3 regions of the Paenibacillus sp. FSL R5-0923 genome follow, and region 3 is predicted to be linked to each of the others. Evidence: riboswitches for the same ligand, from Rfam matches in the RefSeq annotation. Region 3 holds a riboswitch; each other region holds the start of a gene.
The links. A riboswitch is a leader RNA that binds a small molecule or an ion and turns the genes downstream of it on or off. The one in region 3 is predicted to bind cobalamin.
Positions count from the first base shown of each region.

Region 1: linked by a shared signal. The riboswitch ahead of MKX35_RS25595 (S-layer homology domain-containing protein) and the one ahead of MKX35_RS01015 (anaerobic ribonucleoside triphosphate reductase) in region 3 are both predicted to bind cobalamin.
Region 2: linked by a shared signal. The riboswitch ahead of metE (5-methyltetrahydropteroyltriglutamate--homocysteine S-methyltransferase) and the one ahead of MKX35_RS01015 (anaerobic ribonucleoside triphosphate reductase) in region 3 are both predicted to bind cobalamin.

Region 1 is NZ_JBBPAT010000002.1:115,297-122,489, forward strand. Features, by position in the region: gene MKX35_RS25585 (cellulase family glycosylhydrolase) at 38-1,759, opposite strand; gene MKX35_RS25590 (hypothetical protein) at 1,979-2,557, shown strand; cobalamin riboswitch at 2,649-2,849, shown strand; gene MKX35_RS25595 (S-layer homology domain-containing protein) at 3,050-7,193, shown strand, end outside.
Region 2 is NZ_JBBPAT010000001.1:2,603,254-2,610,446, forward strand. Features, by position in the region: gene MKX35_RS11510 (response regulator transcription factor) at 1-77, shown strand, start outside; gene MKX35_RS11515 (sensor histidine kinase) at 74-1,072, shown strand; gene MKX35_RS11520 (ABC transporter ATP-binding protein) at 1,158-1,928, shown strand; gene MKX35_RS11525 (ABC transporter permease) at 1,903-3,852, shown strand; gene MKX35_RS11530 (DedA family protein) at 3,870-4,493, shown strand; gene MKX35_RS11535 (undecaprenyl-diphosphate phosphatase) at 4,543-5,403, shown strand; cobalamin riboswitch at 5,564-5,769, shown strand; gene metE (5-methyltetrahydropteroyltriglutamate--homocysteine S-methyltransferase) at 5,903-7,193, shown strand, end outside.
Region 3 is NZ_JBBPAT010000001.1:214,684-221,876, forward strand. Features, by position in the region: gene MKX35_RS01000 (peptidase G2 autoproteolytic cleavage domain-containing protein) at 122-2,155, shown strand; tRNA gene MKX35_RS01005 (tRNA-Thr) at 2,615-2,686, opposite strand; gene MKX35_RS01010 (MTH1187 family thiamine-binding protein) at 2,782-3,090, opposite strand; cobalamin riboswitch at 3,465-3,699, shown strand; gene MKX35_RS01015 (anaerobic ribonucleoside triphosphate reductase) at 3,917-5,902, shown strand; gene nrdG (anaerobic ribonucleoside-triphosphate reductase activating protein) at 5,899-6,414, shown strand; gene MKX35_RS01025 (ribonucleoside-diphosphate reductase subunit alpha) at 6,470-7,193, shown strand, end outside.

The DNA.
Region 1 (7,193 bases), on a different contig from region 3:
TGAAGGGACACTCCTTTTTTATATTATACAGCGAAAGCTAAGAAGACTTTCCTACAACGTTTGTTCCACTCTTCGTGATCTTGTACGTAAGGATATCACCATTCCAGAAGTGGAATTTCAAGATGACCTCTCCATCTTTAACATCTTTAAAGAAGGCTGGAAGCAGCTTGATTTCTTTCGTGTTATAAGAGGGTGAGAACGTATTGCCGAACTCCTTGAATGGTGTCCAGTCTTGCGGGCCTGCATTGCCACCAGCGGTATAGACAGCCTCCATCGTGGCAAGCTGGTTACCATTAAAGGTAGTTGGAATCACAAACGATTCAGTCGTACCTTTGGCATCACTTAATTTGGCAGTGTCATTCACGATGATCTTTAGTCTCCACGCAACACCTTTGTTGAATTTCAACGTTAACACAGCATTTTCACCGTATTTTTGGGAAGCTGTGAGTTTTTTGAGTTGGCTGGCTTTGAGTGTCAGCTCCTCGCCATTCAAGGTGTAATCTTTTCCCTTTGTTAGATACTTCCCATTTGCACTAATCGTGGTTAGCTTATTGCCGTTTAGGTTCAGCTTCACCTTGGTGTCTTTGATCGCTGCACCTTTTTTTAGATAGACCAGATCGCTTTCAGTGCTGGAGGAACGTTCCTTCAGACCAGACATTAATACACCCTGCAGCTCAGAATCGGACCACTTATACGTTTTGCGGTTGAAATGCTGCCCATTATCCCAGAGCATGGAGGTCATTTTCTTTTCTTTTAAATAATAGGTAAGGTACTCGAAGAATTTCAGCTTCTCGCCTTGTTCAATCACACCTGTATCTTTATCGAATCCTAGCAGTCCAAACTCACCAACGATAACAGGGATTCCTTTGGCTACGAAAGTGTTGTAAACGTTATCAAAAGTTTGGGTGATATCGTTTTTTGTATCTTTTTCAAACGTGGTGTAACCAGCGATATTCACACTGAACGGCCAGAAGCCATAGTAGTGAACGGTCGCAATTATGTTCGGATCGTTAAGAGCTGTAATCGTCTTGTAGAGCTGATCCATTCTAGGTTGGGTAGGAGAAGTCTCTAATGAAGGTAGCACTAGCGGACGGACATCATTTTTTCCACCTGAGTTTCGAACGATCTGATGGAAGGAATTGTTGAGCTCTGCAAGCATTTGTTCCATCTTCGCTTCATCCGTACTTCCGCCATCCGTGAAACGAGGTTCATTAATGCTTTCGAACATCAGCTTATCGGATTTATCCTTGAAGCGGTCCGCAATTTGAGTCCATGCTGCATTATAACGCGCCAGCGTCTCATCATGCTTCTCTTCCATATGACTTACCCATAACCAGGAGTCGTGATGGACATTGATCATTACATATAACTTGGCGTCTAGCGCCCAGCCTACAACTTCTTCGACACGGTTGAGGTAAGCTTGATCAATGGTGTAGTTCGGTGCTTCACCTATGTGTGAATCCCAAGTGATAGGAATCCGGATACTTTTGTAGCCTTGTGCGGCGATTTTCTTAATCAGTTCTTGGGTCACACGCGGATTGCCCCAGGAGGTTTCATCCTCACCTGTAGCATCTAGAGTATTGCCAAGGTTCCAACCGGGCTGCATATCGTCTACATAGGATTGGATCTTACTCTTTGGTGCTGCCTTAGCTTGTTGCTCGTCCTTAGTGGCAGCGGCGGCAATGGATGAGAACAAAGAGAGCAGAAGAGCGGTGACAAGGGTCAATGATAAGAATGATTTCTGGATTCGAGTAGTCATTGAATTCTCCTTTGTAAGATCATTTTTGAGGATGCTTAAACCTGACCTTCCTTAGTACTTTGGTGCTTAGATGAACACGTACACCTCCATGAATTCATTGTAAACGCTTACCAAATACCCTAACATAGAATAATTTCAACGAGTACCTTACTAATTTGTGGTAAATTCATATATGAATTAGTGATTTGTAGTGATTCCAAAGTTATGGAGGGCAATCCAGTGAGCAGATTTCATTACATAGGCTCGGCTACAGAGCTTCCGTTAGGAGAAAGAGGCAGTGTACCGTCAGCAAAGACATATAATGAAGTGAAAAATTCCCCGGAGTATAAGAAACAAAGAGAGGCTCAGCGCCTGCAAGGTATAATTCCTTTGGATGACATCGCAGATCTATCTCATTTAAGAGATGAGGATTGTCTTGTATACGACTCGGAAGAAGATGCAGCGGGTATTTTTATAGAGGAACTTGGGTATTGGAACGATGAGATTCGCAAGCATTTTCGGAGTCCATATGTGTTTCGGATTTCACCGAATTGGGGCGGCTTCTCTGTATCCCCTAAGCTAAAAGATACTCTACCGGGATCGTATAACGCCTCACTCAAGTGTTGTCGGGAGTTATTTAGGCTTATGACAGATTATGGGGTATCTGGTGCCGAGTTTGAGCTTTATACATGCTGGGCTGAGGAAGAAGGGCTCCCACGTAATAAAAAGTATGATCGAATCTTTGATTTGGCCTCTTTGTCACTGGAGGATGGTTTTGAGCTGAGAGAAAAAGAGTATATTGTGGTTAAAATGATTTGATATTCAATAGGATTATCGCTAACTACTCGTTATACAAAAAACAAATATTGCATGACAAAAGCATATATATTAGATATGATGAAGCATGGAAAAATTAATATTAGCAATAGGTGCCAATTATGAATGTTTCGGAAATACAATCATAGATTGGTTAAATGGAAAGCGGGTGTGAATCCCGCGCGGTCCCGCCGCTGTGAAAGAGGAGTCCTTGCAAGGTACCACTGGGAAACTGGGAAGGTAGCAAGGGTGATGATACTTGAGCCAGAATATCTGCCTGTTTCTGATACACCGTTAAACTCTACGAGCGATAGAGAGGTGTTTGATATAGTATATGCCTGCTATTGTTGCGGTTCACTATCTTAAACCTCTTGACGTTATGTTGAGTGGTTTTTTTTTGTGAATGCCATCCCTTAATGGGTGGCGCTGGTGTTTTTTCTCGCTGGGTTTAATTCTGTTTTTTATCATAGGAAAAGAAGGGAAGGGTTATGAAACATGAAGAAAAATAAGTTTTTAGCTTGGTTACTTATTGTAGCTGTATTCATCACGACATTCTCTACAAGTGTAATTCCGGCTCATGCAGATGGAGCAAGCTCTACGCTTAAAGGGTACGCAACTGTATCTGTAGAGAAGTTCACATTGGGTCAAGGATATATTAAGGAACCTATTAAAGTTCCGATCTACGAAGGGGACAATGGCGCATCTTTAATTATGCGTGCGCTAGGAGAGGGCAATTATAAATATTTAGGAGATATAAATAGTAGCTTTTATCTATCTGAAGTTAAAGATAATGCCAGAGATGAAGTGAATATTCCGAAATATATTTTAGATATGATCTCAGCTGGTGGGATGACAGTAGGAACTAAAGTAAATCAACAATGGTTGAGTCAGTTTGACTACACCCCCATGTCTGGTTGGATGTATGCAGTAAATAATGAATTTCCTCCAGTTGGTTTTTCTCAATATGATCCTCAAGATGGTGACATCATCCGAACTCAGTTCACCACGTATGGCTATGGTTCTGATCTTGGTGGTGGTTGGGGAGAACTACCAATTCAACTTGCCAATAAGGACGCTTTAACTGCTGAAATTGCAGAGATTAACAGCGATCCGAATAAAGAAAGTATTTTGGATAGAACTGTAGTACAATCGGCAGTCTACCAAGCCTATTCCGTGCTCGAAAATATTGAAAGCTCTCAAGTAAGTGTAGATCATGCGCTTGTCGGGCTTACCAATTCTTTGGATATAGAGCCACCTGTTATTACTGTAAGTGGTATTCAGGATAAACAGGAAGTGTCCGATAAAGATTTAAGTTTCAGAGTAGTTGTCACAGACAATATATTTAAAGATATCATGCCAGCAGTAAAACTTAATGGAGTCGTTCTATCTGCTACTAATGGTGAGTACAAAGCATCTCTAAGCCCAGGTAGTAATGTAATCACTGTAACGGCAGTAGACGGAGCAGAAAATAGAGTAGAGAAAACATATCAAATTACCTACAAGCTGAATGCTACCACTGGCGCAAAGGAACAGTTAGATAAAAGCTTGGCCTATATTTTAAAAACGGTAAAGAATCCGTCATTTGGTACTGGCAGTGGGGAATGGTCGATCTTATCTTTAGCACGTGCCAACTACGAAGTACCAAGTGGTTATTATGATCTCTATTACAACAACGTAGCTAAGAAAGTAACAGAATTAATGAAGGATGGAAAACTCGATGCTATTAAAAGCACAGAGCATTCCAGAGCGATTCTAGGACTTACCTCGATCGGGAAGGATATCACGAATGTTGCGGGTAATAATCTAATCAATGCACTCGCTGATTATCAATATGTTCAGAAGCAAGGGATTAATGGTCCCATATTTGCACTGATTGCCTTAGATAGTCGTACGTACGAGATCCCCGTTCTATTCCCTGAGCCTGATAAAGATGGGGTAATATATCAGACTACAAGAGAGAATTTGATTAAGTATATTTTAGATAAAGAAATCAAAAAAGGTACAGCGGACGCCGGAGGTTGGGCATTAGGCCCAGCAAAAGCTGATACCGATATTACTGCGATGGCTATGCAAGCTCTTGCGCCTTATTATGCAACTAATCCAAATGTAAAAGCTGCCGTGGATCGGGCGATTGCATGGTTATCGAGTACGCAAAATGCTCAAGGTGGATATACAAGCTGGGGAAGCACAAGCAGTGAGAGCATCGCACAGGTTATTGTGGCTTTAACTGGCGTAGGCGTAGATCCGCACAGTGACATTAAATTTGTAAAAGAAGGAAATTCGCTTATAGACGCGCTACTTACCTTTGCTGGACCGGATGGTGGATTTAAGCATACTCTCACCGGAAAAGTAGATGGAATGGCAACGGATCAAGGTACGTATGCACTTGTTGCTTATGATCGTCTGATTAATCATAAGAACCGTCTGTATGATATGAATGATGAAAAGCCGGGACCTGAACAACCAGAAGATCCAGAAGAGATAGAAGTACAGATCCCATCAGGAGATAAACCAGAAATTAAAATTCCAGAGGGCGATAATTATGATTACATCATTCCGATACGCCCCGAAGATAGCAACAAAGAAATCACAGTGGAAATCCCAGAGTATAAGCAATCCGCAGTAAGTGTCAATTTACTTGGAAATAGTACTCTTCCTCAAATAGAGGCTACTAAAGGTGACGTATCTGTAGTCATTCCTAAAGGTGCAAAAGTTACAAGTGGTGATGCTAAGGTTGAGCTTATTTCATCTATAGCAGGCACAGAAACTGCGCTTAAGGATAGTCTGAATCAGGTTATTCCTAAGGACAAGAAGCTGGAGAGTATTGTTCAGGCTTTTTCAATGGGCGGCAGTGCAAGAGTAGAATTCAGTCAATTCATTACGTTAATTTTTAAGGATCTTAAAGGAAAAGATGCAGCTTATATTCAAGACGGCACACCACATAACATTCAAAAGTTTGCAAATGATGACTTAGGTTTTGCAAGCGGTAAGTCTGAGTATGCCTATGATAGTGGAAATGATTTAATCGTAAAAACCAATCACTTCACTGATTACGTTGCTTACACCACTAGTACAGTACAAACACCTGGTGGTGACGGTAGTGGCGAAGGTAACGGTGGCGAAGTCACTCCACCTAAATCAACTGTAACTTTGTCTGTGGATAAGCTTACCATCAATAAAGGGTATGTTGTTCCATCTGCACAGGTTGAGCTACAACCTGGTGACACAGCATGGACTGTACTAAAAAGAGTTCTGGATAGCCGCGGTATCGTATATAAGTTTAAGTGGACAGAAATATACAATAGTGTATATGTCGAATCCATTGCTGGTGATGGGGAATTTGATCATGGTAGTGGTAGTGGATGGATGTATAATGTGAATGGAAAGTATCCTGGGTATGGGGCATCTCTATATACCCTGAATGCTGGAGATAGTCTTCAGTGGCGTTATACTACGGATCTAGGTGAGGACTTGGGATCAGGATTTAAACCAACGCCTACTTCAGCTCCGGGTGGTGGATCTACACCAGGGACTAATGTTAATACTGACGGAAAGCCATCTCCAACAGAGGGTCCTAAGGATACTTCGAAAGATAATAACTCGAATGCAAATGATATCAAAAAACTGTATACAGACGCCGATAAGATCTCACCCTGGGCGTACTCAGCGATTGAAACAGCTACACAAAAAGGATATATCCAAGGTAACAATGGTAAATTCAATCCGAAGTCTGAAATTACAAGAGCAGAATTTACTAAGATCCTAGTATCAGCATTGGAACTGGATATCAAGAGTGACAAAGGAATTACCTACAAGGATGTCGCTCTGGGAGATTGGTTCTATCCATATGTGAATGCTGCTCATAAAGCAGGGTTAATTACAGGCTTTAATAATGAATTTAAGCCAAATGACAAGATTACTCGCGAACAAATGGCAGCCATTATTGTCAGAGCATTATCAATCCCGGCTACGAAGCCAGGTACAGCTATTAAAGATATCAATACTGTGTCTGCGTGGGCAAAAGCAGATGTGGAAACCATTGTTGCCACCGGACTTATGTTAGGTGACAATAATCAGTTTAAGCCTAAAGAGCTTGTAACTAGAGAAATGGCAGCTGTTGTAGCTACTAGAACCCATGATTATAAGAGTGGCGACAAAGCAGTTAGTCCATACATTCAGAACACAGCAGCCTTTTTGCAAAAAACAGTAACAAACCCGGTCATATCCTCGGTTGGCGGGGATTGGACAGTGTTCGGGCTGGCACGTTCTGGTGTGAAGGTTCCAGATAGTTATTACGCTAAGTACTATGCGAATGTAGAAGCCACCCTTAAAGAAAAAGCTGGGAAGCTGCATAGCGTAAAATATACGGAATATGATAGAGTTATTTTGGCATTAACTTCAATCGGCAAAAATATTGATAAAGTGGCGGGTTATAACCTTCTTGAACCACTCGCTGATTTTGATACTGTAATCAAGCAAGGCATTAATGGACCTGTGTTTGCCCTGATCGCTCTGGATAGTAATCATTACGACATTCCAGTGGTTAAGGATGTAAAGACGCAGACAACTAGAGAGATGCTCATTGATTACATTTTAGGCAGAGAGATCGACGGCGGGGGTTGGGCACTAGGCAGTAATG
Region 2 (7,193 bases), 2.4 Mb from region 3:
TTGAGATTACGGACGGTCTACAAACCGTTCGAGGTCAAGGCTACCGCTTGATTCCGAATTGGGGGGATGAGGATTGAAGCTATTTTTAAGGGAGCAGATCCCTTTAATTGTTGTCTATCTAGCACAGCTCATCTTGATCACACTAGTATATCGGCTGGATGGGGGCAGTGGGGTGAGTGTTAGTCTGTACGCTGCTCTTCTCAGCACTTGTCTGCTGCTTGGCTACCTCGCTTATCGGTATATCAGCAATCGTACGTTCTATGAACGACTGGAGACTGTACCCACCTCTCTAGATGAAGCTGGCGGTCCATCACAGGATTCTCCGCTTGCCGTGAGTTTACGAGGACTACTAGGGTCACAATTCCGCCTCTACAAAAATGATTTACACAGCTACCGCCACAAGCTGGAGGAACATATTCACTTTATTAATCAGTGGGTGCATGGGATGAAGACGCCATTGTCTGTCATCCATTTGATGATTCAAGATAAAGACGGACCGCCTTTTACGGCGATAGGTGATGAACTGGATCGTCTGAAAAAAGGACTGGACACTGTACTTTATACGGCTCGGCTAGATACTTTTGAGCATGATTTTTACGTGGAACGTTTGGATTTGGAAACCCTCGTACGTAGCGTGACCTCAGAGCAGAAGCGTCTGTTCATACGTAACCGTATATTTCCTACTATTAAAATAGATGAACGAATCGCCGTAACCACAGATGAGAAATGGCTAAGTTTTGTGCTTACGCAAATTATTACGAATGCAATACGGTATACGACGGAAGTCGGCAAACATGTATATTTCCATGGGTACATACAAGAAGAAAAGAGAGCAGTACTGGAGATACGAGATGAAGGGGTTGGCATTCCAGCAGGTGATCTGCCGCGTGTGTTTGATCCTTATTTTACAGGTGTGAATGGACGAACCTTTCAAGAATCCACGGGGATGGGTCTATATCTTGTGAAACAGATCTGCGGAAAACTTGGTCACGAGGTGAGCATTTGCTCAGAAGAAGGTAAGGGCACGACCGTGCGGATAGTGTTTAGGGAGTCCTACCTTACAAAAATGTAAGGTCATTGTAAGTTAGAGAAATGGCAGCCTGTGTATACACTTTGTATAATGAAGGCAATCCAGTCGAAAGAAGGAGAGGTAACGCTTGCCCATTCTAGATGTTCATAATTTATCAAAAATATATGAGGGTAAAGTGTCCACTCAGGCATTGAATCATATCCGTTTTTCTGTTGAAAAAGGGGAGTTTGTTGGCATTATGGGACCTTCGGGGAGTGGAAAAACAACACTGCTCAACACGATCGCAACCATCGACCAGCCGACCTCCGGTCAGATTCTGATCAACGGCCGAGATCCCAATCTGCTTAGCAGAAAAGAAAAGGCACTCTTTCGCCGCCATGAGCTTGGTTTCGTCTTTCAGCATTTCAATCTGCTGGATACGCTCACTGTAGAGGAGAACATTGTGCTGCCTCTCACGCTTGCTGGTGTCCGTGTTACGGAAATGGAGAGCAGATTGAAAGAAGTAGCAAGTATGCTGGACATTGAGCATTTGCTGCAAAAAAGGACATACGAGATTTCAGGTGGACAGATGCAGCGGACCGCCATCGCCCGGGCGATGATTCATCGTCCTTCATTGATTTTAGCAGATGAGCCTACAGGGAATCTGGATTCCAAAGCTTCAGGTGAAGTCATGAATATGCTGACAGAGGTGAATCAGGAAGAAGGGGCAACCGTGCTGATGGTCACACATGACGCAGTGGCCGCGAGCTTTTGTAACCGAGTCATCTTTATTAAAGACGGACGTTTCTATAGTGAAATGTACAGGGGGAGCAGCCGAGGCGCCTTCTTCCAAAGTATCATTGATATGTTGTCTCTGCTTGGGGGAACTAGCCATGACCTTTCGGCAATTCGCTTATAGGAATGTTACACGTAACAAGCGTAAATATGCGGCTTATTTTGTCGTCAGTGCTTTTTCAGTGATGATCTTTTTTGTGTGCGCATTGTTTATTTACCATCCGGATATTTCTAAGAGCTTGGTTTATAGTACAGCTGCTCATACAATGATGGCGGCAGAAACCATTATTTATGTGTTTTGCTCCTTGTTCGTTCTTGTATCGGTCGGATCGTTCCTGCAGTCACGTAAGATGGAGTTTGGGATTTTATTGATGCATGGAATGACGAAGCGACAGCTGAACATGATGGTATTTTTGGAAAATATGATGATCGGCACCTCTGCCATCCTGACAGGTACTTTACTTGGGTTAATTCTAGGTAAGTTGTTTTTGATGATCGGATCTACTTTTCTAGGGATACCTCTTTTAACGTTTCATCTTCCATGGCAGGCGCTTGTACTAACGATATGTAGCTTTGCGCTGTTATTTATTCTAATCTCGCTAAGCACGTTCTTCTTTATTGGGAATGAATCACTGATGCGGCTGTTTCAGGGAGAACGAAAAGCAGAAGAGGAACCTAAAGTTTCCTTGGTGTTATCTATACTGTCTGCTTTATTGCTGTTAACGGGCTATTTTATGGCAGCTACAGCACAAGCGGCTTCGGTTGAAAAGGTGATGTTCCCCGTCGTTATAATTACGGTTGCGGGTACCTATCTCTTTTATACTCAGCTCAGTATTTACACTGTTAAACTACTTAAGACGATCCGGCGCCTGTATTGGAACCACACGAATATCATTACTTTATCGGGTTTGTCTTACCGCTGGAAAGAGAATGCCCGAATGTTTTTTATGGTGACGATTGTATCCGCAGTATCTTTTACTTCAGTGGGAGTATTCGCATCGATCCATACGCTTTCCAGAGAGTTGAAATTGGACTATCCCGCAGCAGTTGGTTATGTAGCCAAAGGCAATCAATTGCAGGATCCTTTTGATCAGCATTTGGACGAAATTAAGGAAGAGCTTACAACGCTCGGTTTACCCTATGAGACACTTAGTATTCCGATTAAATACGCAGAGGTGGAATCTCAGACCGGGCCAGATCGCACGTTAAGGCTTCCCTTGATTGCTTACAGTGATTATAAGCTTGCTCTGCTTCGTGCAGGGTTTACGACGGATGAGCAGCCTCTAAGTAGAGATGAAGGACTGGTGATGATCGGTTCGCAACGAGACCGGAGTCTGCAAGCGGGTAGAGTAAAGCCGGTATATACCTTGAAGCAAGGTCTTTCCATTCGAGAAATGGGTTATACCCAGCATGTTCCGATTGCTGAATATCTATTGCCGGAGCTGGATGGAAGGGATGGGGGAGATTTCAGTGGTGTTGTGATTAGCGATGAGCTTTACAAGGCTATTCATCCCGTACAGACCGATTTGTATACAGGATTTTACATGGATGACTTCCCGCGAACGGTAGGTATAGCTGCGGATCTTGCTCATAAAGGGAAACGATCCTATGAAAATAACTCGCCATACGCGATTGTTGTTAGCGGCACGCTGTTTGAAATACAAAGAACATTGTACAACACGATGCTATTCGCTTCTTTACTGGTGGGTACTGTCTTTTTCATTGCAGCAGGCAGCTTCCTTTACTTCCGGCTGTATACAGATCTAGATCATGATCGTCATCAATATTCTACATTGTCCAAAATGGGACTTACAGATCAAGAGCTAAACCGAATTGTAACGATACAATTGTCGTTGTTGTTTTTTGTTCCGGTTGGGGTAGCTATTTTGCATAGTGTGTTTGCCTTTATTGCGCTTCAGCGGTTGTTTTACTTATCTATTGCTGTGGAGACCGGGGCGGTTTTATTGGGATATTTGGCTGTCCAGGGACTTTACTTCTTTTTTATTCGCAGCCGTTATTTACGCAACTTGAAGAAGAACTTGATCTGAATAATGGGGGTTACGAAATGCAAGTATGGATTACAGATTTTATGGAGCAGTTTGGTTACTTTGGTATTTTCCTGATGCTCGCTTTTGAAAATATATTTCCACCGATTCCTTCCGAAGTGATCCTTCCTTTTGGCGGATTCATGACAACCACAACGAATTTGACCATTCCTGGTGTAATTATTGCTGCTACGCTTGGCTCACTGCTGGGTGCAGTAATTCTCTATTATATCGGTCGTTTGTTGGATGTAAATCGCTTGGAAAAGATCGTTGAACGCTGGGGCGGCCTACTCCGGATTAGCAAAAAGGACATCCACAAGGCTGACGCTTGGTTTGACAAATATGGCTATTGGACCGTATTATTTTGTCGGATGGTTCCACTAGTGCGTAGTTTGATTTCGATCCCTGCAGGGATGTCGGGCATGAAATTTGGAGTGTTTATGATCTTCACAACGATTGGTACGCTGGGATGGAATCTATTGCTGGTGCTTATTGGTGCGGCATTGGGTGAGTCCTGGGAAGACATCGCCATGTATATGGATATGTACTCCAACGTAGTGTACGTGCTTCTTGCAGGTGGAGTAGTGATCCTTGGGTATTTGTTCTTCCGCAAGCGCAGCCGGAAAATGAACACCGAAGGTTGAGCCGAGAAGGACATATAGATAAAAGTTATGATTAAAAGGAGGAGAACAAATGGAGCTATTAACGATTATTAAAGCTATTATTTTGGGAATTGTTGAAGGATTGACTGAATTTGCTCCGGTATCCTCCACAGGTCATATGATTATTGTTGATGATATGTGGTTAAAATCGACAGAGTTATTTGGGCAATATACGGCCAATACGTTCAAAGTGGTTATACAGCTGGGGTCAATATTAGCAGTTGTAGTTATTTTTAGAAATAGGTTCATTGAATTGCTGGGCTTAAAGCGCTTCAGCCGCAAGCAGTTGGATCCTGTAACCGAGCAACAACCACAGCTTGAAAAAGGCGGCCACCTGAAGCTTACACAGGTGCTTGTAGGTTTAGTGCCAGCAGGCGTGCTGGGGGTTCTGTTTAATGATTATATTGACGAGCATTTATTCTCTACATCCACCGTGTTAATCGGTCTAGTAGTCGGTGCTGTATTAATGATTATTGCGGATCTATTCGGACCAAAGAAGATTCAAACGGAGAGTGTCGATCAGATTACATATAAGCAGGCGCTAGGTGTTGGTCTGGTCCAGTGCTTCTCCTTGTGGCCGGGATTTTCTCGTTCCGGGTCGACGATTTCTGGTGGTGTTCTTCTGGGTATGAGTCATCGCGCTGCTGCTGATTTCACGTTTATTATGGCTGTTCCAATCATGGCAGGCGCCAGTTTACTCTCACTGATGAAGAACTGGCAATATTTCACCATCGATGCCCTGCCGTTCTTCATTGCAGGCTTTATCAGTGCCTTTGTATTTGCACTATTATCGATGCGTTTCTTCTTGAAATTGATCAACCGGATTAAGCTTTTACCATTTGCTATATATCGCATAGTACTTGCTGCAGTAGTATATTTCGTGTTTTTCTAAATCCGTTATAAGGAATCGATATAACAAAAGCCCCCGTAATCTATTGCAGATGACGGGGGCTTTCACGTATGATGACATCAGATTTAAGACACTCACTTTATCCTTATAATTCTCGCATAAACGCTTACCGTCCTTAAAAGGACGCTGAAGGCGTTTTAGCTTGACAATATCGGAGACAGGTGCTTGCCGGAAATTAGTAATTCGGTAGGCTTAATAGGGAAATTCGGTTTGAAGCCGATGCGGTCCCGCCACTGTAACGGAAGAGTCCATAGCAACATATGTCACTGGCAATTTACTACTGCTGGGAAGACTGCTAAGGATGCTGACACCGCTAGCCAGGAGACCTGCCTGTTTCAACAGCACTGCTTCACCTACGGAGGATAGGAAGGTGTTAGACGTTAACCATAGGTATATTATGGGCGTCTTTCCCTTTGACTTTTTTAGGGAAGGGCGCTCTTTTTTAAAGGAATGCAAGTGATATCGAGTCCAAAATAAGAAGATGGAGAAGGGGAGCTGCAAAGTGACGAACAAAGTAAAAGTAAGCAATCTTGGCTATCCAAGAATCGGAAAAAACCGCGAGTGGAAGAAAACGTTGGAAGCCTTCTGGGCGGGAAAAATAAATGAGGAAGCGTTCCGTACTGAAATGACAGGAATTCAGCTTCAGCATTTGAAGACTCAGCAGGAGGCAGGAATTGATTTAATTCCGGTAAATGATTTTACGTTCTACGATCATGTGCTAGATACAGCTGTAATGTTCGGGATCGTACCTCCACGTTATGCGTATGATGGTGGCGACATTGGGCTTGATCTTTATTTTGCGATGGCTAGAGGAAATGCTGAGGCTACCGCTTGCGAGATGACTAAATGGTTCAATACGAACTATCATTACATCGTTCCAGAGATCGGTGCACAAACGCCGCGTCTGACCGAGAATAAACCACTGGCAGCTTATCGTTTTGCCAAGTCCCAAGCGGGAATTGAGGGTAAACCTGTGGTTTTAGGCCTTTATACATTCCTTAAGTTGTCAAAAGGTTTTGCATCTGCGGATATTGCGAAGATTGCTGCTCGGTTTCTTCCGGTTTACGTTCAGCTGTTGCAGGAACTGAAGCAAGAAGGAGTAAGCTGGGTACAAATTGATGAGCCAGCGATTGTTACAGGAATAAATGAATCAGAATTATCATTACTTAACTCGATTTACACAGAAATTGCTGAATCCGTGCCTGGATTAAATATTATTCTGCAGACTTACTTTGAAGCTGCTGAACCGCTGGAGGCACTGTTCAAGCTTCCGGTACAAGGTTTAGGTCTTGATTTTGTCCATGATGGCGGGACGAACCTGGCATCGATTGAACGTCTTGGCTGGCCTGAGGATAAGTGGCTGGGAGCGGGTATTATTGACGGACGCAACATCTGGCGCTCGGATCTGGATGCTAAGCTGCAGCTGATCGAGAAGCTGAGTGTACATGTACCGCTTGATCGTCTTATTCTACAGCCTTCTTGCAGTTTGCTGCATGTTCCGGTTACTGTTCAGGGTGAGGTGAAGCTGAAGGCCACCGTCAAGGCTGCTTTAGCTTTTGCTGATGAGAAGCTTAGAGAGCTTGGCCTGCTTGCTGCAGCCTTAGAGGGTACAGCAGAAGCTGCTGCTGCGTTGACAGCCAGTCGCGAAGCCCTTACTGCCTTCCGTGCACTTCCTGAACGCGGTCGTAAGGATGTGGCCGAGCAAGTTCTCGGACTTGCAGATTTACCAGACCAACGTAGCCTACCTTTTGCTGAGCGCCTGAAGGTGCAGC
Region 3 (7,193 bases):
GGTGGAATGATATTCATTCTATCAAACTATTGCGTATATATAAAAATTTAGCAGTATGTCCCTTTCTTAGAAACTATTTCATCCATAATATAGTGATGTATCCAAGGAGAGGAGATGGAACATGTCAAACGGTTGTAATACAAATGCTTACGCTCCCTGTTCAACAGCTGAAGGCAATTCAACTGCAGCAACGGGAGTGGCGTCACACGCAGAAGGCTTTAGAACGCAGGCTGTCGGCGATACTTCCCACACTGAAGGAACATTGACTATATCAAGAGGATTTGCTTCCCATGCCGAAGGCTTACTCACTCAGGCAAATGGTCACCTGTCACATACAGAAGGAGCAGATACTTCCGCATACGGTCCGGCTTCTCATGCGGAAGGAAGCTCTACTGTAGCTATCGGCGGCGCCGCTCATGCCGAGGGCTTCCGCACTCAGGCAGTAAACGAAGCTTCTCATGTGGAAGGGTCGCTGACCATCGCACGAGGTGCTTCAGCCCATGCGGAGGGTATACAAACTCAGGCGAACGGTCCAGCATCGCACAGTGAAGGATTCAATACATTTTCCGGTATTGATACCGCCCATGCCGAGGGCAACTCGACCGCCGCTACCGGATCCGCCTCTCATGCGGAAGGCTATCGCACTCAGGCAGCGAACGATGCCGCCCATGCCGAGGGCACACTCTCGATCGCAAGAGGTCAATCCTCCCATGCCGAAGGAAAGGAAACCCAGGCAAATGAGAACGCCGCCCATGCGGAAGGGATTGAGAGTATTGCCAGCGGTATCGGTTCACATGCCGAGGGCAGCAGAACCACCGCTACCGGAGGCGCCGCCCATGCGGAAGGCTTTTTAACCGAGGCAAGCGAGGACGCCGCGCATGCAGAAGGGATTGAGAGTATTGCCAGCGGTGTCGGTTCACATGCTGAAGGCAACTTCACCGCCGCTACCAAAACCGCTGCCCATGCGGAAGGCTTTAGCACTCAGGCAAACGATAGCGCCGCGCATGCAGAAGGGATTGGGAGTATTGCTGATGGTTTCGGTTCACATGCCGAGGGTAATTCGACCACCGCTATCGGATCCGCCTCTCATGCGGAAGGTCGTCGCACTCGGGCGGCGAACGATTCCGCCCATGCGGAGGGGATGGACTCGATCGCGAGTGGTCCATCTTCCCATGCCGAAGGCCAAGGTACTGAAGCATCGGGACTAAATTCACATGCGGAAGGCTTTCGAACCCGAGCCACCAATAACATGACCCATGCTGAAGGGGCGATTAATGTTGCCAGCGGTCCCATTTCGCATGCCGAAGGACAATTAAATACAGCCAACGGAAATATATCTCACGTGGAAGGAAGCAACAATACAGCAGGTGGTGCCGTCTCACACGTTGAAGGCCAGCAGAATATCTCTGTTGCTGATTTATCTCATGTCGAAGGATTAAACAATGTGGCGAACCATTTCGGGTCACATATCATGGGCACGAACGGGGCTACCCGGTTCCCCTTATCCTGGCATCTGGCCAACGGCCTAGTTGTCGGTCCAACGCTTAATGCCGCTGTGCTTCAAGGATCGACCGGAAATCTGTTTCTCGATGGTGCAGTGATATCTCCTGCAGCTGCGGATTATGCAGAAATGTTCGAGACTTCTGACGGACTTCCGATTGACGTCGGATATTTCGTAACTTTCCATGGCGAAGGAGAGATGATCCGCAAGGCTACCGCTGAAGATGAATACATTCTTGGTGTCGTAAGCGCAACGCCGGCAATGATCGCAGATGCAAGTGATTTGCGCTGGCACGATCTGTTCCTTAAAGATGAATGGGGGAGAATCCAATACCACGAGGTGGTTATCCCAGAACTGAAGGAGCCTGATGGCACCGTAACCCGTTTGGCCTTCACCAAATCGGAGCCGGTCCTCAATCCGGCCTGGGATCCTACAGCTGAATATGTGTCACGCCTTGACCGTCCAGAATGGGTGCCTGTTGGAATAGTTGGGAAACTGCGAGTTCGGGACGACGGAACTTGCAGTCCCGGCGGATACTGTTTTCCGAACGCTCAAGGCATAGGGACCGTTTCCACAACGGGCTTTAGAGTGATGAAGAGAACTGGCCCCAACCAAGTGCTTATTTTCATAAATGAGGCCTGGAGCAAAAAGTAATCACGTCATTGTCGCGAGAAAGAAGCCTGCTCCATTGATCTTTTGTTTCCCCCTTCGGCATGCGAGAAACTGGCTGTTGCTTGGGGGCCTGAAAGAAGGTAAGAACGGAAAGCTGGACCAAATCACCGGTATGCTCTAGAGTCCAGTGTGTAGAGAGTTTTCAAATGAAGCAGCAATAATCCGCCAAGCTCATGCTCGGCGGATTATTTTATGTATGCTCTAAATTCAAATCTCTGCCGGACGAAAACGCCGTCTTCAATCTTGATGAAATTCGGCTCTTCCCTGTACCATACCGAGTCCTTGGATTGGACGAGTGCGTCAGTCAGGAAGTCCGCACCACTCTTCAGAATTTTATACTTATCCCCCAGAAAACTCTTTATTCAAATAAAGGGTAGAACAATTAAAAAAAGCGCGCCCCTCGAAATTCCAAGAATCCGCGCCACGTATGTTTTTTTTGGATGCTGGTGAAGGGAATTGAACCCCCGGCCTACGCATTACGAGTGCGTTGCTCTACCCCTGAGCTACACCAGCTTAAGGCTGATTTTTCTGTCAAACAAAAAATATTATACAACTTTCAGCCAGAAACGCAAGCCTATTTCTCCCTATTTCCCTACTCTCCCAAACTGCTATTCCACCTGTAGTTTACGCTCCACAGACTCCAGCTTTCCACGGCTAGTGGAGGGTTTATCGCGGCGGTCGTCTATTTTAAGTGAGGTAGAGACACGCTCTGCACCTGCGGCAAAAGGAGACTCGTGCAGCGCTTCGACTGCAGCAAAAATACGCTGAAGAGGCCCTTCGATGATTGTACCCATGGATGTAAGCTCATAAGTAATCCCTTCTACCGTCTTCAGCACTCGCTGCATATCCGCAACGTAGCTGCTAAGGCTCGTACTACCTGTTCCAATCGGAATAACGGTTACTTCAGCAATAGGCATGAGAATACCTCCTCGGAATTTTAAAGTATGTGTCTCCTTCTATTGTAACAACTCCACCGCTCTCCCACAAATGATCTCAGCTTTATTATGCCCCTTCTTCTTTCCCCAAAATTCTCCGAAATATGACTTTCGCCACAAGTATTTTTTCTAACATGAATTCTAGGGTCATCTGCACTACATTTATGGACTCTTTGTGGCATCTTTTCGGACAATTTATGAATCATTTTTTATATGCCTGTGGATCAATTGTGGATTACTTATGGACAGCCTGTGGATCATTTGTGGAGTACTTTTGAAGAACCCGCTCCCCGCGCGGGTTTTCTAAAAAACTGTTTACAAACACAACATCTTGGGTTATTTTTATCTAACGACAACAAAATATAGTGGAGACAGGCGCTTTGATCCTTTATCGGAATTAGAGCTTAATAGGGAAGTACGGTGAAAATCCGCTGCGGTCCCGCCACTGTAACCGGATGCCCCTTACAAGCTTTTAGAAGCTTAAGATGGGCAGATCTCCTGGCAGAAGCCACTGAGGGGTAAGAGCCCCCTTGGGAAGGCGCTGAGAGGTCCTACGGAAGCCAGGAGACCTGCCTGTTTCGACGACACCAACTATGAGTGCCTGCGAGGAACAGGAACGGTGTCCGCATGCGGTCATCTTCTTAGAGGCCACTACAAATATCTGTGTGGATATTTACATAACGCATCGGGCATTTTCTGCCATCCTCGCTAGAGGATGCTTTTTTTATGAGATCACAATGAATATACGGCCGCTTATGCGGCACCACTTCTTAATGATAGGACGATAGACTGAGAGGAGAGCTATACAATGACGTTGTTGGAGAGACAATTTAACGGTACAACAAATGCACGAGAAGTTCTTTTAGAAGAGCTCATTGATTTAGGACGCGATATTATCGACAGCCGGGATTTGGACTTGCTGCGCGAGAATGCCAATTTGAACGGAGAGAGTTTCTCCGGTAAAATGAGCAAGTTCGGCAGTGAATATTCAAAATGGTACGCCCGCAACTTTACGATGCCACCGCAGCTAGTGCAAGCCATTGATGACAATGTCGTCTATGTGCATGATCTGGATCAATACGCAATCGGAACGACTAACTGCATTTTTATCCCGTTTGATAAGCTTCTCCGCGAAGGCTTCAACACCGGCAACGGCAGTGTTCGTCCTCCGAACTCCATAATGACAGCTATGTCACTGGTAGCAATTATTTTTCAATCCCAGCAAAATGCTCAATATGGCGGCGTATCCGCCAATAAGCTCGACTATGATCTAGCACCTTATGTAACCAAATCCTTCGCTAAGCTGTTCCGCAAGGGTCTGGATTATTTTGATGAGGGACAAGCTAATGATTCTTTGGGCGAGATTACAATGAGTCGGACCGATCTGGCGGAGTTATATCCAAAAGCGTTTCGTTTTGCACTAAAGGAAACCGAAATCGAAACCCTGCAAGCGGCTGAAAGTATGGTACATAACCTCAATACCATGTCCAGCCGATCCGGTGGGCAAATTCCGTTTACCAGCATCAATTATGGTACTTGTACTTCACCAGAAGGTCAGCTTGTGATCAGCTCCCTGCTAACAGCAACGATGAACGGACTTGGCAGCGGAGAAACACCTGTGTTCCCGATTCAAATCTTCAAATGCAAGCAAGGAGTCAATCAACAGCAAGGCGATCCTAACTATGAATTGTTCCTAAAAGCGGCGGAATGTTCTGCACGCAGACTATATCCGAACTTCGCTAATCTGGACGCTCCGCTCAACTTGCAGTATTATGATCCAAGTGATCCTGATACGGAATTTGCTACAATGGGCTGCCGCACCCGAGTGCTCGGTGACCGTTTTGGGCGTAATCATTGCTCCGGGAAGGGCAACCTTTCCTTTAATACACTGAATCTGGTTCGTCTCGGTCTGGCACACGGCACAGTAACAGGCCGACGTACCGTCGCAGACGAAGCTGGCTTCTATGAGGATCTAAATCACTATATGGATATTGCGCTGGAAGGACTTCTTCATCGTTTCCACATCCAAAGCGCGCAAAAAGCTAAAGCATCCGATTTCATGATGCGAGAAGGCGTCTGGGAAGGCGGCGAAAATCTCGCTCCTGAAGACTCTGTAGGCGAACTGCTGAAGCATGGTAGTCTGTCGCTTGGCTTCATCGGTATGGCGGAATGCATGAAAGCCATGTATGGCAAACACCATGGCGAGGATATGGAAGTCCATGCCAAGGCTGTGGCTATCGTGCGTCACATGCGGGAGTATTGCGACCTTAAAAGTGAGGAACTTAATCTCAACATTACCTTGTTCGCAACACCAGCAGAGGGCCTGTCCGGCAAATTCACCAAGATTGATCGCAAGGTACTGGGTTCTATTCCGGGCGTAACTGACCGTGAGTATTATACGAACTCTTTCCACATCCCTGTATACTACGATCTAGGTGCTGCTCAGAAGATCAGCTTGGAAGCTCCTTTCCATGAATACTGCAATGCCGGGGCTATTTCTTATGTCGAATTAAATGGCAATGCCCGCAGCAATCCATCTGCTTTTATCAAAATCATTAAATATGCACTAGAACAACAGGTCAGCTACTTCAGCATTAACCATCCGATTGACCGCTGCTCCAGCTGCGGATACGAAGGTGTAATTGGGACAAACTGTCCTTCCTGCAACGCACATGAGAATGACGTGCACATCCGTCGTTTGCGCAGAGTTACAGGTTATTTAACTGGCGACTATCAGACCCGCTTCAATGCCGCCAAACAAGCCGAAGTACGGGATCGCGTTAAGCATTTATGAATATTTGCGGATACTATCCGGAGTCGATTAACGAGGGAGAGGGCATGCGGGCCGTCCTCTTCATCAGCGGCTGCCGTCATCGTTGCCCGGGATGCTTTAATCCCGAGACATGGAACTTTAAATATGGAGAATTCTTCACCTTAGAACGTCAACATGAAATCATTGCAGAAATCGCCGCTAACCCTTTGCTGGATGGTCTAACACTGGCAGGCGGCGATCCTTTTTTCTCGGCAGAAGAGGTACTTGGGTTCATTCATGAGCTTCGCGCCGTGCTCCCTGGCTTCCCCATCTGGATTTACAGTGGTTATACGTATGAGGAACTAACCGCCCTTCCCGGTTCGCCGGAGTGGAATCTACTTACACAGTGTCAGGTATTAATAGATGGACGTTTTATAGAAGAATTGAAAGATACTACACTTCCTTACCGAGGAAGCTCTAACCAACGCATAATCGACATTCCGGCCAGTACGAACGGCTCGGAGGTCTTTCTGTGGCAGCCTACTGCGCTATAATATATCAATTTTTGATATTCAAAATTAATCCAAAATAAGAAGGGATGAAATAACCATGCCACAATTCGTAGTAAAACCAGATAATCGCCAACTGGCTTTTGATGAGAAGCGCCTTTCCGTATACGCCGACCGTATCTTAGAAGGTCTTGATCAACTAAATAAAGAAACATTGCTGCGGGGAGTAATTTCCAAACTGCGTCGTGACTCCGTAAGCGGAGAAGAAATTAGCAATGCCTTCACCATGAGTGCTCTAGAGCTTGTAACGAAAGAAGAGCCTACTTGGAAGTTTGCAGCTGCCCGTGCCCTTCTGACTACCCTTTATAAAAAAGCAGCCGTTCATCGCCGCTATAAAGCTTATCCAGAAGAGCCTTACGGTGAGCTGTACCCGCTAATTACGGATCTCGTAAAAAAAGGAATCTATCGTGAAGAGCTTCTAAGTCATTACACCAAAGAACAAATTATCGAACTAGGTGGGTGTATCGATTATACACGCGATCTTTTGTTTGACTATATCGGTCTGCTTACGCTATCCGACCGTTATTTGGCGCATGATTTTGACGGCCGTGTAATGGAGCTTCCACAAGAACGTTATATGATTATTGCTATGTACCTGATGCACCGTGAACCAGCTGAGAAACGTCTTGAGCTTGTAAAAGAAGCTTACTGGGCTATGAGCAACATCTACATGACAGCTGCTACCCCTACAATGTCCAATGCCGGCAAAAAGGTCGCTGGACAGCTATCCAGCTGCTTCATTGATACGGTAGACGATTCCCTAG